One region of the Priestia sp. J2 genome, then DNA from elsewhere that is predicted to be linked to it. Evidence: riboswitches for the same ligand, from Rfam matches in the RefSeq annotation. Region 1 holds a riboswitch; each other region holds the start of a gene.
The links. A riboswitch is a leader RNA that binds a small molecule or an ion and turns the genes downstream of it on or off. The one in region 1 is predicted to bind thiamine pyrophosphate.

Region 1 (4,939 bases):
CTTTTGAACCGGCTAGAAAGCTATACGCCAGTTTTGGATTTTACGAGTGCGAACCGTTTTCTACCTACAAAGAAGATCCATACAGTGTGTTTATGACAAAGAAATTGAATGAGTAAAAGACAGGAAAGAAGGCGCAGATGATTTGTTTATTTGTATGCAAACTGTGCGCGCAAGCAGCTGTCATTTATCCTGTTAGCAAGTAAGCTTTTTAGGCAAAGCCTTTTTAGGAGGCTTTGTTTTGGTCATGATTCATATAAAAAGGTATAAACTAGGTTTTCTCACTAGACAAAAAGGTTTTTCCTATGTAGTATAGGTGTCAGATAATACAAAACGAATGTTCAGTATAAATAATAAATGTACGGGGCGGTGGAAATAGCTTGAATAAAAAAAAGCTTCAAAGTGAACAAACCAAAAGAAAAGTGGCAGATGCCGCTAAAGCATTGTTTTCTCAAAAAGGCTATAAAGCTACATCTATTGAGGAAATTGTAGAAGCTACGGGAAGCAGTAAAGGGAATATTTATTATCACTTTAAAAGTAAAGAAGGGCTTTTTCTTTATTTAATAGACGAATGGGATCTTGAGTGGGAACGAAACTGGAAAGAAAGAGAGTCTCTTTACAAAACAACAAGAGATAAGCTTTTTGGAATAGCGGAGCAAATCATTTTAGATGATTTGAATCATCCTCTTACGAAAGCTGCGGATGAGTTTTTTAACAACGAGGAGAAGGGCAGCGACATCGAAGAGCGAATTGATGAGATGGTGAAACGACACGTGGAGTTTAACCGGGAACTTTTGCAACAGGGCATCGATGAAGGCGAGTTTTCTCATAAAAATGCAGAGCAGCTTGCAGTAATTTTAGAAGGGTTGTTTGTTGGAATGAGCCGCATGTCTCGAAAAACGAGTACGGAAAATGCCCTGCAGCTTTACCATTCAGCAATCGATGTATTTTTAAACGGAATTATAGCAAGGTCTTCTTAAATAAGCGGGGATGCTTATTGCGGCAATGAGTAATCCCTCATTATTTTGTATTTTTATAGACCGAACGTTCAGTATTTTTGTAATCAGGAGGTTTATATGTCATTATTGTTAAGAAATCGAGCGGCGATTTTGCTGCTCATGCTAAATATTTTTATTATCTTTACGGGAATCGGTCTCGTTATTCCAATTATGCCAACCTATATGACGGAGCTTCATATCAACGGCAGCGTGATGGGGCTTTTAGTAGCGGTGTTTTCACTAACTCAATTCCTGTTTTCGCCTTTAGCGGGGCGATTATCAGATTCGTTAGGGAGAAAGAAAATTATTGTAGCGGGAATGATTGTTTTTGCCCTGTCTGAATGGTTCTTTGGTTCAGTGAGTACACCTCTTTTATTATTTGTATCCAGAATGCTAGGTGGGGTCGGGGCCGCGCTTATTATGCCTGCTGTTATGGCCTATACAGCGGACGTGACGTCTGCTAAAGAACGCGCTAAAGGAATGGGCTATGTGACGGCAGCGATTACAACAGGATTTATTATCGGGCCCGGTATTGGAGGCTTTTTAGCTGAATACGGCATGCGCGTGCCATTTTACATGGCCGCAGTAGCAGGAGGCTTGGCTGCAGTGATTACGCTTTTTGTTTTGCCGGAGTCTCGTCCTGTACAAGGTCATGCTGTTTCAAACAATGAGAATCCAAAAGAAGATCGGCTGCTACTGCAGCTTATGAATTCCTACAAAGAACCTTATTTTTTAAGTTTAATTATCGTTTTTGTGACATCGTTTGGATTATCCAATTATGAAACGATCTTTTCACTATTTGTTGATCATAAATTTAGCTTTACGCCAAAAGATATTGCGTTTGTTATTACGTTTGGCTCTATTGCAGGGGCTGTTGTGCAGGTTACGATTTTTGGCTGGATTTTAAATAAATTCGGTGAAAAAAGAGTGATTTCGTTTTGCTTGATGATGACGGGACTTTTTATTTTACTTACACTATTTGTGCACACGTACTGGCTTATTATTGTTGTGACATTTATCGTCTTTTTAGCAACAGATATTTTACGTCCGGCAATCAGCACGCAAATGTCGATGATGGCACAAGACGACCAAGGGTATGTAGCCGGACTAAATTCTGCTTATACAAGTCTTGGTAATATTATTGGACCTGTTGTAGCAGGCTTTCTTTTTGATATAAACATTAATTACCCGTACGTATCAGCTGCACTTGTACTGCTGCTTTGTTTTCTTTTATCTTTAAGAGCAGGAAAGGACCGAAAAACAGCTGTGAGAAATCAAGCGATTCAAGAAAAATGATAGAATTTTTAGGGGATAGAAGACCTCCAGTAGTTTACTGGAGGTCTTTTAATGATGCTTTTAGTAAAGCTGTAAGATTTACAACACCACTCAGCCTATAGCGAAGCTTTATTTTATGGGCAAAACAGTGAAATGGTTGCAAATAAAAAAGGTTAATAGTAAACTTTAAACGTAACAAGAATAGTATGGGAGCTTGCGCGGGGCAGGCTGAGAGTACAGGGGCGCCTGTTGACCATTTGAACCTGTTGGATAATGCCAGCGCAGGGAATGTGAGTACATACCAAAGCACTTTGCGCATGCAAGGTGCTTTTTTGTCTTTTTTTTGCAGTGTTAAAACTAAATGAAAAGAGTGAGAGAACATGGATATTAGTAAAATTTCAGCTCAATTAGAAAAAGTAAGAGATACAAGTCCGCTTGTTCATAATATTACGAATGTTGTGGTAACCAATTTTACAGCAAATGGACTGCTTGCCCTAGGAGCGTCACCTGTTATGGCTTATGCGAAGGAAGAAGTGGCTGATATGGCTCGAATCGCCGGAGCGCTTGTCTTAAATATGGGTACACTGACGGCTCAAGAAGTAGAAGCGATGAGAATAGCAGGAAAATCAGCAAATGAAAACGGCGTGCCGGTTATTTTCGATCCTGTAGGAGCCGGAGCAACACCGTTTCGTACAGAAGTGGCATGTCAGCTTGTAGAAGAATTAAATATTGCCGTTATTCGCGGTAACGCTGCTGAAGTTGCGAATGTAGTAGGCGAGTCATGGCTCATTAAAGGCGTTGATTCATTAGAAGGGCAAGGAGACGTCATTGAACTTGCTGAGAAAGCAGCGAACAAATTAGATACAGTGATTGTTATTACGGGGAAACAAGATGTGATCACCGATGGAAACACAACGTATACAGTAGACAACGGTCACCCGTTATTTACGAAGGTGACGGGTACTGGATGTCTGCTGACATCAATTATAGGAGCTTTCGCGGCTGTAGAAAAAGAATATGTCGAGGCAAGCGTTGCTGCTTTAAGTTTTTACGGAGTGGCAGGTGAAATCGCCGCAGCGAAAAAAGGTGAAGAAGGGCCGGGGAGCTTTCAAATTGAGCTGTTAAATCAGCTTCATCTTTTATCTGGACAGGATATTGAATCATATGCAAGAGTACATCAACGTTAAAAGGAGCGGGAAAATGACAAACGAAGAAATTAAAAAGCTGCTGAAAGTTTATTTTATAATGGGCAGCAATAACTGTACAAAAAATCCGAAAGAAGTATTAAAAGAAGCAATTGAAGGCGGCGTTACCGTGTTTCAATTTCGTGAAAAAGGCGAAGGTGCACTAAAAGGAGAAGCGAAATATCAGCTGGCGAAAGAACTTCAGCAAATTTGTCAGCAGCACAACGTTCCTTTTGTTGTGAATGATGATCTTGACTTAGCGATCCGTTTACAAGCAGATGGCGTTCATATTGGACAAGAAGATGAAAAAGCTCATATTGTTCGAGAAAAAATAGGAAAAGGAATTGTGGGCGTCTCTGTTCATAATGTACAAGAGCTGCAGCAAGCCATAAAAGACGGGGCGGATTATGTAGGAATGGGACCTGTTTTTCCTACTTCTACAAAAAAAGACGCAAAAGCAGTGCAAGGTACAAAATTAATTGAAGAAGTGCGAAACCAGAATATTGACTTTCCAATTGTAGGAATCGGTGGCATCACGCCTGAAAATGCCAAACAAGTAGTAGAAGCAGGTGCAGATGGTGTTTCTATTATTACCGCGATTAGCTTAGCAGCGTCTCCAAAAGAAAAAGCAGCTCAATTGAAAGAAGCGGTAGGAAAATAAAAAAAGCGCACAGTGTGCGCTTTTTTATTATAGCTGAACGGTTTGAGGAGTTTCTTCGCCTTCATTCATAAAGCGAATTTCGTTTGGTGTAATTTCCAGAACAACATACTCAGGGTCATTTGGACCGTCAAACCATTCTTTCATGTGATCGTTCCATATACGTCCTTTTAATTGATCACCGGTACGAAGAACAGCTGTCCCGGATAATTCTAAGTATTGATCGCCATATCCTTCGCCGCTGTAGCCCAATAGTACGTGCACGTTCGGATTGGCTTCGATTTCTTCTGCCTTATGTGTATTGATATTTGTTGGTGTGTAAAGAGCGATACCATCTTCATCGCTGAAAAATGTCATATAGCGAGAGTGGGGTTTGTTGTTTACAACTGTGGCTAATGTTCCTACACGATTTCCTTCTAATACTTCATTTACTTTTTTAGCAATTTTTTGTTCATTCATTTTATCCATCTCCTTTATTACTTTTTATGTTCCTCAATCGAAGATAAATAAAACATACATGTCTAAAAAAAATATAAGTTAACAATAAAATAATTATGTAAACTAATAAATAAAAAAATAAAAAAAGCTAGCTACAGCTAACTAAAAAATAAGCCCGCACTGCCGTAACCCTAAGTGTCTTAAATACCCAGATCTACTAGGTGGGTGCCCTCATAGCCGGGTTTAGCGTCCCAAGAAGGGCGTGCTATCTGCAGCTAAATTTTGAGCTCCCTTTTAACACTCAAAGGTTTAAGACAACATGAGTATACGCACAGCGCAGGTATGTATAACAAATGTAAATAAAATGCCGATATATAAATGTTTTCTAA
Region 2 (4,939 bases), 450 kb from region 1:
CTATCCTGTCATTCACGTGCAGCATGCATCAGAAAATCCAGACTCTCCTTTACATCCAAGTTCAAAGGGGTTTCAGTTCAAAGAAGGATTTGGTCCACAAGAAGACGAATACTTAATTCGCAAGCACGTGAACAGCTGTTTCATTGGAACAGAGCTAGATAGCTATTTAAAAGCAAATGGCTATGATACGCTTATCTTAATAGGACTAACTACTAATCACTGCGTCTCTACGACTGCGCGCATGGCTGGAAATCTAGGGTATAGGACGTATGTTGTGAACGATGCAACGGCCTGTTTTGATTGTATGTCCTACGATGGAAAAACCAGACTTCTTGCAGAAGATGTACATACATTCGCACTGTCTTCCTTGCACGGAGAGTTTGCAACGGTCGTTTCTACAAAAGAGACTCTTCAAGTCCTTCAAACCTTTCAATATGCCCAAAACCAATAACCGATGTGCATGCGCACATCGGTTTTTTATGTAGATTATGTTTCTTAAAAGAAGTAAAATAAAGATAATTCTATACTATAAGGAGTTTGTACATATGATCATTCGTTATGCTAAAGAAGAAGATTTACCTATGCTTGTTGAAATTTATAATCAATCCGTTCAAACAAGTGCTGCTACTTTTGACTTAACGCCTGTAACAGTAGAACAAAGAAGGGGCTGGTTTAATAATCATATTAGCAATGAACTTTTTCCACTTATTGTCGCGGAAAAAGATGGAGTAGTAGCGGGCTATGCTTCGCTTTCCTCGTATCGAGATAAAGAAGCGTACATTCAAACAGTAGAGCTATCGATTTATATTGATAAAAATCAACAAGGGCATGGTATTGGGAAACAGCTTATGAAGCGCATTTTGGAATTAGCTAAAGAGCTCGACCATCACGTTGTCATTTCAGGAATTACAAAAGGGAATGATATCAGTATCAAAATGCATGAGCAATTTAATTTTACATTTTGCGGAGAGTTTAAAGAAGTGGGCTGGAAATTTGATCAGTGGCAAGATGTACTTTTTTATCAGCTTATTTTATAAGATGTATGACACCTTTACACATTGTAACGTTTTAGTTTCATGTGTAAAGGTTATTAAAATAATAAGTTGTTTTATTATTTTAATACGAAAGGTGTTAGCTATCATGAGTACACATTTTCAATATCAACATCTAAGAGCTGTGCCGAAAAAATGGTCCCAAAATGAACTGCATATCCAGCTGAATAGAATCAAACACAATTCTGAACTATCTACTATAGCAGCAGATCCGCTTTTTCATCTGTTAGAATGTACCCGTTCAGGCCTTCAAACTAAACAAGAAATCATAGACTACATCCAAACCATTCCTAATCACCAACTTCCATCTTTTGCAACTCATTTAAGCAGGTTAATTCAGCGTATTTATTATATCGAAGCTGCTGATTACTATAACCGTCCCCTCAAAGGTTATATGCTTGTTATGAAAAACCAATCCGCTTATATATCTCTTCATTTTGCCGATCAGCTCATATAAAAAAAGCTCTCTATTCAAAAGAATAGAGAGCTTTTTTTATTCGTATTTTTTCACTGTTACTTGACATTCTTTTAACGGGATAAGCTTCGACTTTTTCGTCCATTTGTATCCTAACCAAACAATTAAGAATAAAGGAAGTCCGATATAAGAAACAAGTACACCGTACCAGTCAATCGAGTCACCCATAAACGCCGAATAGTTTTGGCCTAAAATAACAACGGCACATAAAATAAAGGCAAAGATAGGGCCAAATGGGAAAAGTTTTGCATGATATGGAAGTTCACTCAAATCATGACCTTGAGCAACAAATGCTCTTCTAAAACGATAGTGGCTGATCGCAATTCCTAACCAAGCAATAAAACCAGACATACCAGAAGCGTTAAGTAACCACGTATATACCGCACCGTCTCCAAAAAATGAAGCACCAAATGCAAGTGTACCGACAAGTGCCGTTGCGATTAAGGCATTAACTGGAACGCCTCGTTTATTCACTTTTGCTAAGAACCTTGGTGCTTTTCCATCTTTCGCTAAGTTCCACAGCATACGCGTAGAAGCATACATTCCTGAGTTACCAGCAGATAAAACAGCTGTTAAAATAACGGCATTAATCGCTGATGCTGCAAACGCCAGACCTGCTCGTTCGAATATTAAAGTAAACGGACTTACTCGCACGTCATCACTTGCTAATGAATTCGCTGTGTATGGAATAAGCATTCCAATAACAAAAATAGCTAAAATATAAAATAACAAGATGCGCCAGAAGACTTGTTTAACTGCGCGAGGAACCGTTTTTTCCGGATCTTCACTTTCTCCAGCTGCGACTCCAAGCAACTCTGTTCCTTGGAATGAAAAACCAGCTGCCATAAAGATACCTAGTACAGTGAAGAATCCACCGTGAATCGGTCCATCACCAAGCGTGAAGTTTTTAAAACCTGGTGCTTCATTGTTAAAGATACCAAAAATCATCATAATACCAATAACTAAAAAGATAATAACCGTTACTACTTTAATTAACGAAAACCAAAATTCAGATTCACCAAATCCTTTTACAGAAAGGTAGTTAAGCCCAAACATAATTAATAAAAACAGGGCACTCCATAAAATAGAAGAAGAGTTCGGGAACCAAAATTTCATAATAAGGGCTCCAGCAGATAATTCAGCTGCAATCGTAATAGCCCAGTTATACCAGTAGTTCCAGCCGAGAGCGAAACCAAAGGATGGATCTACAAAACGAGACGCATACGTACTAAATGAACCAGCTTCAGGCATATAAGCTGCGAGCTCTGCTAGACTGGTCATCAAAAAGTAAACCATTACGCCAATAATAGCGTAAGCTAAAAGCGCTCCCCCAGGTCCTGCTGTGTGAATTGCTCCACCACTTGCTAGGAATAAGCCGGTTCCGATGGCTCCTCCTAATGAAATCATCGTTAAGTGGCGAGATTTCAACCCACGTTTTAATTCTTGCTGCTCTTGCATAGATAAATACTCCTTTCGAATGTACGGAAAGAGACGGGATAACATAAAAAAAGCCCGCAGTATATGTGCGCGCTTTTAAATCTGAAAACCGCGTCAACCTTCCGTGAAGATAGCTCTTCACATCACTCGCATGATGTGACAGTTCTGTTCCTGTTCGGAGACAGCCCCAGCTTAAATCAACCGAGAAGTGATTTAAACTTCGGCAATTTTTCCTTTCAAGCAACATCCTCAATGTTCTCTGCATTTCCGTTACTTTACTATTAAAAACTGCGACCTCTACCTCATCGATTAGGATGAGGGTTTTTTATATTCAATTGACATAAAAGAAGTATAACAAATACTAAAACGATTGTCATTATAAAAAATAGATTCAGAAAATAGAAACATCTTTGAAATCTCTCGAATCTATTTTGTTACGTATGGTATAATAAACATTGTCTTTATACTACATAAATATCCAAACGTACCACAGGGGGAGCCGCCGTGCTGAGAGTGAACGAAATGTTCAGACCCTTCGAACCTGTTAGTTAACGCTAGCGTAGGAATGTGGGAATAGTAGCATATATTTGCTTACTCCTGTGTAAACCGTTTGATATGAATGATTCAAAAACAGGAGTGAGAAACGTGAATAAAGCATTACCTTTACAGGCTAAAATTGAAATAGCTATTTTTGCAGCATTGGCTTTTTTGATTGATCTTTTACCTTCTATAAAAATTGCAATAGGTGTAAGCATTTCGTTCTCTATGGTTCCTATCTTTATTATGTGTTTTCGATGGGGAGTTAAAGGAGGAGCTTTATCTGGATTTCTATGGGGAATATTACAACTAGCTTTAGGAAATGCGTATATTTTAACCCCGTTGCAAGCTTTTATAGAGTATATTATCGCTGTTACCTTTATTGGATTTGGCGGGATTTTCTCTAGTTCTATTAAAGGATATTTAGCTAATAATCAAAGATCAAAAGCTTTCTTTTTTATTATCTTATCTTTAATTATAGGAAGTTTTGCTCGTTATTTTTGCCATTTTATTGCAGGTTTAATATTTTGGGGATTTGCTGCACCAAAAGGAATGCCTGTTCTATGGTATTCTTTCTCCATGAATGGGATTTCGATGATTGGGTCGTTGCTATCATGTCTAATTATCCTTTCACTGTTAATCCCATCGGCATCAAGAATGATTGTAACTAAATCACACTCATCATAAGAAAAAAGACTAAATCTGCCAAGATTTAGTCTTTTTTCTTATTTGTCACCTTTGTTTACACAAAAGTGTGTCAGGTTTGATAACATAGTTAGTGAAATATTCAAAAAACTGTTTTATGATAGTCAACATATTCAAACGAGATAAAGGATTGATCGTATGCTACAGAAATGGATCACGAGCATAGGTTTAGATATTGGAACAAGCACAACAAAACTGATTGTAAGCAAACTGTTAATAGCAAATCAACAAAATCAGTTTACGCTGCCAGGCTGTCAAATTATTGATCGTCGCGTAACGTATGCAAGTTCCATCTATACAACACCTATGGTAAACGAGGTTGAAATCGATGTTCGAAGGTTAACGCTATTACTAGAAAAAGAGTACAAAAAAGCAGGGATCTCCTTAGATCAAGTGGAGGCGGGTGCTGTGATCATCACAGGAGAAACGGCTCGGAAGCAAAATGCAGAGAGTATCGTTCACTATCTAGCTGAACACGCTGGGAATTTTGTTGTTGCAACAGCTGGTGCTGACTTAGAAGGAATGTTAGCGGCAAAAGGATCGGGAGCAATCGAACATTCTGCTGAAACCAATAAAGTGATTGCCAATATTGATGTAGGTGGAGGCACTGCTAACATCGCCTTATGTCAAAATGGAAAAGTGATTGAAACGTTTACCCTGCATGTAGGCGGAAGATTAATTCGACTAAACGAAGATGGTATTGTTACCTACGTTTCGTCTTATTTAACTGAAT
Region 3 (4,939 bases), 1.5 Mb from region 1:
GTGTACCTCGAATAATCGATACATAGATGCGCGCAATTATATTTAAAACTTTTATAGATGATAAACGAGCCAAGGCTGTTAAGACAGCTAAAATGATACCGAGTACAAACGTGATTAATGTTAGTGGAATAGAATATTGAATAGCTCCCTTTAGCATTGGTAAGAGAGATGATTGAGCGATTGAAATCAATTGATTCAATCGCTCTCCATCAGGGAAAATATTATTTAGGAGAAACATCTTCGCCAAACCATTTCTTAGAAATTTTTGCGTATGTTCCGTCTTTTTTCATATCTTTCAATGCTTTGTTTACTTCATCCACTAACTTACCGCTGTCTTTTCTAAACATAAAGCCGCTTGCAGCACCATCGGATTTTTCATCCGCGATTTTGATAGGTGCGTTAGGGTGCTTTTTCTTATAGTCAAGGAACGATAATTTATCGTTGATTGTAGCATCAACACGGTTTGCGCTCATTAGTTCTACTGCTTGAGCAAAACCTTCAGCACTCGTAATGTTTGCACCATAAGATTGAGCCATGTCTTTATAGTTACTTGTTAATGACTGCGCTGATTTTTTTCCTTTTAAATCTTTAAATGATTTGATATCTTTTTCGTCTTTACGAACAATTAATACAGCCCCTGACTGGATGTATGGATCAGAGAAATCGTATTTCTTTTGACGATCTTCACGAATACCAACTTCATTAGCAATCATGTCAAATCGTTTAGCATCTAATCCAGCAAACATGCCATCCCACTGTGTTTCTTTGAACTCAGCTTTTACGCCAAGACGTTTAGCTACTTCTTGAGCCAATTCTACATCAAACCCAGTTAGCTTTTGTTTGTCATCATGAAAAGTGAACGGAGGGTATGTACCTTCAGTTCCAATTGTTAATACACCATCTTTTTTCACTTTATTATATAAATCCTCTTGTGAAGATTTATTGTCTCCATTGTTTGCTTCATTTTTTGAGCTAGAACCGCATGCGGCAAGCACAACTGTGAAAGCTAATAGTAGCGACAAAAGTGCAGCAAATTTCTTCATTTTCTAAACCCCCTAGTATTCTGATAGGAAATGATACTCTGTGATACTAAACAAGAACACAGCAAAAGTCAACAAAAAAAACTTATACGATTAATGTGACTTAAAATAAGGGAAATATACCTTCTATACACGGTTTGTCATAAGGATACAGAAAGATTTTAGAATTTGGATTAAATGGATTTTTAAGGGATATCCGAGGAGTAAAAAGGAAGTTTCATGCGACGATTTTCTCTTTCATTTTTTCATGACTTTTGGTGCAATAAACATATAGTTAAATGTTAAGGTAGAAATAAATTCCTTATGGTACACTTAAAGAAGAATTTATGAAACGGAGCGATATGATGAAAGCCATAAACTTAATCTCAATTGCCTTTGGTGCTATCGCTGGTACGTATGCACGTTATTTTCTAAATCTTTCCTTATTATATACGGGGTATCCAATAGGAACAGTAATTGAAAACCTATTAGGTAGCTTCATATTAGGACTATTAACGGGATTTTTTGCGTGGAAACAGCCAAAGGAATGGATCAAGCTTGGACTAGGCGTGGGCTTATGCGGCGGTTTTACCACGTATTCAACGTTTGCAGGAGACTTCGTTTCTCTCACTCAGCATTATTTATGGGGTGGAGCCATTTATTTCATTGTCTCTTTAGTAGGCGGAATCCTTTTTGCTTTAGCAGGCTATCTATGCGGTGAAACGGCAGGAAAAAATTTAGTAAAAGTACATGAGGTGAAGTAAATGAGCATAGTGAGCTTGGCACTTGGGGGGGCAGCTGGAGGCATATGCCGTTATCTTTTGGGATTAAAGGTTACAAAAACAGCTTCAAATCCTCCTTTTCCAGTATCAATGCTGTTTGTTAACTTGCTTGGTGCGTTTGGACTTGGTCTTTTTTACGGTAGTTATTATGGAAAGGTTCCGAGTCATGCTTATAATGATTCAATATTTCTAATGATCGGCATTGGTTTTTTCGGGGCTTTTACCACTTTTTCAACGTTTAGTGTGGAAACCGTGCAGTTAATTCGAGAAAAATCTTATCAGAAAATGTTGGTGTACGTGGGGATTTCAGCATTTGGAACAATTGGTTTATTTACAGTCGGTTTACTGGCAGGAACGTTTTTATTTAAATAAAGAGAACGTTTCTAGTAGGGAAAAACAAAAAGACGGAGAAGTAGAGAATGGATAGAAAAGCAGAAGTTTGGAAATACATTTTGTTGATTGTTGCTGTTGCAGGTCAGATCATCGGTTTTTTATTTTTATTTATAAATGTTGTGGCGGCATTTATTTTTTACGGTTTTTATATTCTAACTTTTATTATGTTACTCCTGCTGTTTATATGGGATCGGAAAAAGGAAAAAGACAAAGAAGAATTTGACGACTATACCGATTACTAACGATATAAAAAGCAGAATGGTGCGGTGCGCCGGGCCTCTTAGTAAAGAAGCTTAAAAGATACATCTATAAAAGGAAGAGAGCCGTAAGAGCATAAAGAGATATTGTATTTACATCTAGTTGTGTTATAATTTTAAGTGCAAAAACAAAATCAATAAATAGCAATCACTAGGGGAGCTTTTTGAAGCTGAGACGAATGCATTTCGGACCCTTTGAACCTGATCTGGTTTGTACCAGCGTAGGGAAGTGGCGATCATGTTTACATAACGATACATGCTAACCACTCTACGTTGTAGGGTGGTTTTTTTGTATGTAATAAAGCCCTCTACACAAGATAAAGTGATTGAAATTTCTCTTTATTCTGAATGGAAAGGTTTCGATCATATGGATATTCCTAAATTTCATGTCATTACAACAGATAAGCAGCCAATTGAAGAGGTTCGGGACATTTTAACGGCTATCGTGCCTTTTGCGGGTGCCATTCATATTAGAGAAAAAAAGAAAACGGCAAAGCAGATTCAATGTTTACTAGAAAGCCTGCCATTTTGTCGCTCTAAAATTATTGTAAATGACCGAGTTGATGTAGCGCATGCTTTAAAAGCAAAAGGGGTGCAGCTTGCCTATCATAGTTTAGACGTTTCGTGCGTTAGAGACGCATTTCCTTCTCTTATTGTCGGAAAATCAGTTCACTCTGTGGAAGAAGCTCTAGAAGCTGAAAAAGATGGAGCTCACTATATTCTATACGGACATATTTATTCAACTCATTCAAAAAAAGAATTAAAAAGCCGAGGGATAGCAGCGTTAAAAGAAGTAGTAGACGCTGTGAAGATACCAGTTATTGCGATTGGTGGAATTACACCTGTAAATGCCAAAGAGGTGCTGCAAACAGGAGCACACGGTATAGCTGTGATGTCTGGTGTCATGCTTGCGCAAGATCCGCTTAAAGCAATCAAACAATATTCTCATATATGGACATCTGGAGGTGGAGAAAATGAAGCAGCATTATGATGTACTGTTAGTCGGAGGAGGCATAATTAGCTCTTCTATCGCTTATCATTTGTCAAAACAAGGAGCGTCAGTAGCCATTCTTGAGCGCAATCAAATTGGTTGTGAAGCTTCAAGTGCAGCTGCTGGTATTTTAGGTGCTCAAGCTGAAATTGATGAAGAAGGTCCTCTTTTAGACCTTGCTATTAAGAGCAGAAGTATGTTTCCTGAACTGGTGAAGGAACTAAAAGAAAAAACGGCAATCGACGTAGAGCTTATTCAAAAAGGCTTATTAAAAGTCGCTGTAACAGAAGAAGATGCACACGTATTAAAGAAAAAAGCCGATCAGCATCATCAATGGGACAAAGATGTAAGATGGATCGACGTAAAAGAAGCGCGGTTGTTAGAACCGGGGCTCTCTCCAGACATATACGGAGCCATTACAATACCTGGAGACGGCCAGCTAGCTCCGGCTAAGTTAACACATGCTCTTGCTCATGGAGCCTTGTATCACGGAGCAGATGTATTTGAATACTGTGACGTTCATTCTCTTATTACGGAAAATGAAACAGTAAAAGGTGTACAGACGTCTAAAGGCTCTTTTTATGGAGGAAAAGTAGTGATCGCAGCAGGCTCATGGGCTAAACGTTTTATTTCTTCTGAACATTTAGGTCAGGTATTTCCTGTAAAAGGAGAGTGTATTGCTCTTCAAAGTCATAAGCCGCTGCTTTCTAAAACGATTTTTTTAGATGAAGGTTTTTATTTAGTGCCAAAGGCTGGTGGAAGAATCGTAATCGGGGCAACTAAGCTGCAGCATGATTTTACTAAGACCGTTTCTGCACAAGGTATTCAATTTCTGCTGGATAAAGCTGCTGTGCTTCTGCCGGCTATTAAAGAAGCCACATTTGAAAAAGCATGGTCAGGTCTTCGTCCACAAACAAATGATGGCTGGCCTTATTTAGGAGAGCATCCTGAAATAGCGAATCTACACATGGCGTTTGGCCACTACCGAAACGGTATTTTATTAAGTGCTGCAACTGGAAAAATTATGGCTGATGCTTTGGTAGGGAAAGAGCCGAATCATTCATTTTTTACATCATTTCAGCTAACGAGAGTAATGGAGGGAGTTCATTGAATCTAATCATTAATGGTAAGACCGTTACTGTTGGAGATGAAATTGAAACGGTCGAGCACTTGTTGCAGGCTCAGAACCTGCATGAACGAGTGGTAATTGTTGAGCTAAACAAGAACATTTTACAAAAAGAAGAACATAGTGCTGCAAGTTTAAAAGATGGAGATACATTAGAAGTCGTTTCATTTGTAGGAGGAGGATGAAGAGTATGTTAAAAATTGGACAATATACATTTAATTCACGTTTATTATTAGGAACAGGGAAATTTCCGGACTTTACGACTCAGCGTCAAGCGGTAGAAGAGTCGGAAACAGAAATTTTAACATTTGCTGTTAGACGAATGGATATTTTTGATCAAAATCAGCCTAATTTACTAGAAGCACTTGATG

Region 2: another riboswitch for thiamine pyrophosphate. It lies ahead of thiT (energy-coupled thiamine transporter ThiT); the one in region 1 lies ahead of thiM (hydroxyethylthiazole kinase).
Region 3: another riboswitch for thiamine pyrophosphate. It lies ahead of LJY09_RS02800 (thiamine phosphate synthase); the one in region 1 lies ahead of thiM (hydroxyethylthiazole kinase).

Annotation. Positions count from the first base shown of each region.
Region 1 covers NZ_CP086208.1:2,069,832-2,074,770, forward strand. Annotated here, with positions in the region: gene LJY09_RS10400 (GNAT family N-acetyltransferase) at 1-116, shown strand, start outside; gene LJY09_RS10405 (TetR/AcrR family transcriptional regulator) at 378-977, shown strand; gene LJY09_RS10410 (MFS transporter) at 1,074-2,291, shown strand; TPP riboswitch at 2,467-2,575, shown strand; gene thiM (hydroxyethylthiazole kinase) at 2,651-3,457, shown strand; gene thiE (thiamine phosphate synthase) at 3,471-4,115, shown strand; gene LJY09_RS10425 (pyridoxamine 5'-phosphate oxidase family protein) at 4,143-4,571, opposite strand; RNA gene ssrS (6S RNA) at 4,719-4,896, opposite strand.
Region 2 covers NZ_CP086208.1:2,515,349-2,520,287, reverse strand. Annotated here, with positions in the region: gene LJY09_RS12650 (cysteine hydrolase family protein) at 1-451, shown strand, start outside; gene LJY09_RS12645 (GNAT family N-acetyltransferase) at 546-1,037, shown strand; gene LJY09_RS12640 (hypothetical protein) at 1,141-1,509, shown strand; gene LJY09_RS12635 (amino acid permease) at 1,546-2,985, opposite strand; lysine riboswitch at 3,088-3,272, opposite strand; TPP riboswitch at 3,447-3,547, shown strand; gene thiT (energy-coupled thiamine transporter ThiT) at 3,580-4,188, shown strand; gene LJY09_RS12625 (ethanolamine ammonia-lyase reactivating factor EutA) at 4,345-4,939, shown strand, end outside.
Region 3 covers NZ_CP086208.1:524,463-529,401, forward strand. Annotated here, with positions in the region: gene LJY09_RS02775 (amino acid ABC transporter permease) at 1-238, opposite strand, end outside; gene LJY09_RS02780 (amino acid ABC transporter substrate-binding protein) at 222-1,043, opposite strand; gene LJY09_RS02785 (fluoride efflux transporter FluC) at 1,385-1,783, shown strand; gene crcB (fluoride efflux transporter CrcB) at 1,784-2,173, shown strand; gene LJY09_RS02795 (hypothetical protein) at 2,221-2,436, shown strand; TPP riboswitch at 2,595-2,696, shown strand; gene LJY09_RS02800 (thiamine phosphate synthase) at 2,819-3,442, shown strand; gene thiO (glycine oxidase ThiO) at 3,426-4,553, shown strand; gene thiS (sulfur carrier protein ThiS) at 4,550-4,753, shown strand; gene LJY09_RS02815 (thiazole synthase) at 4,759-4,939, shown strand, end outside.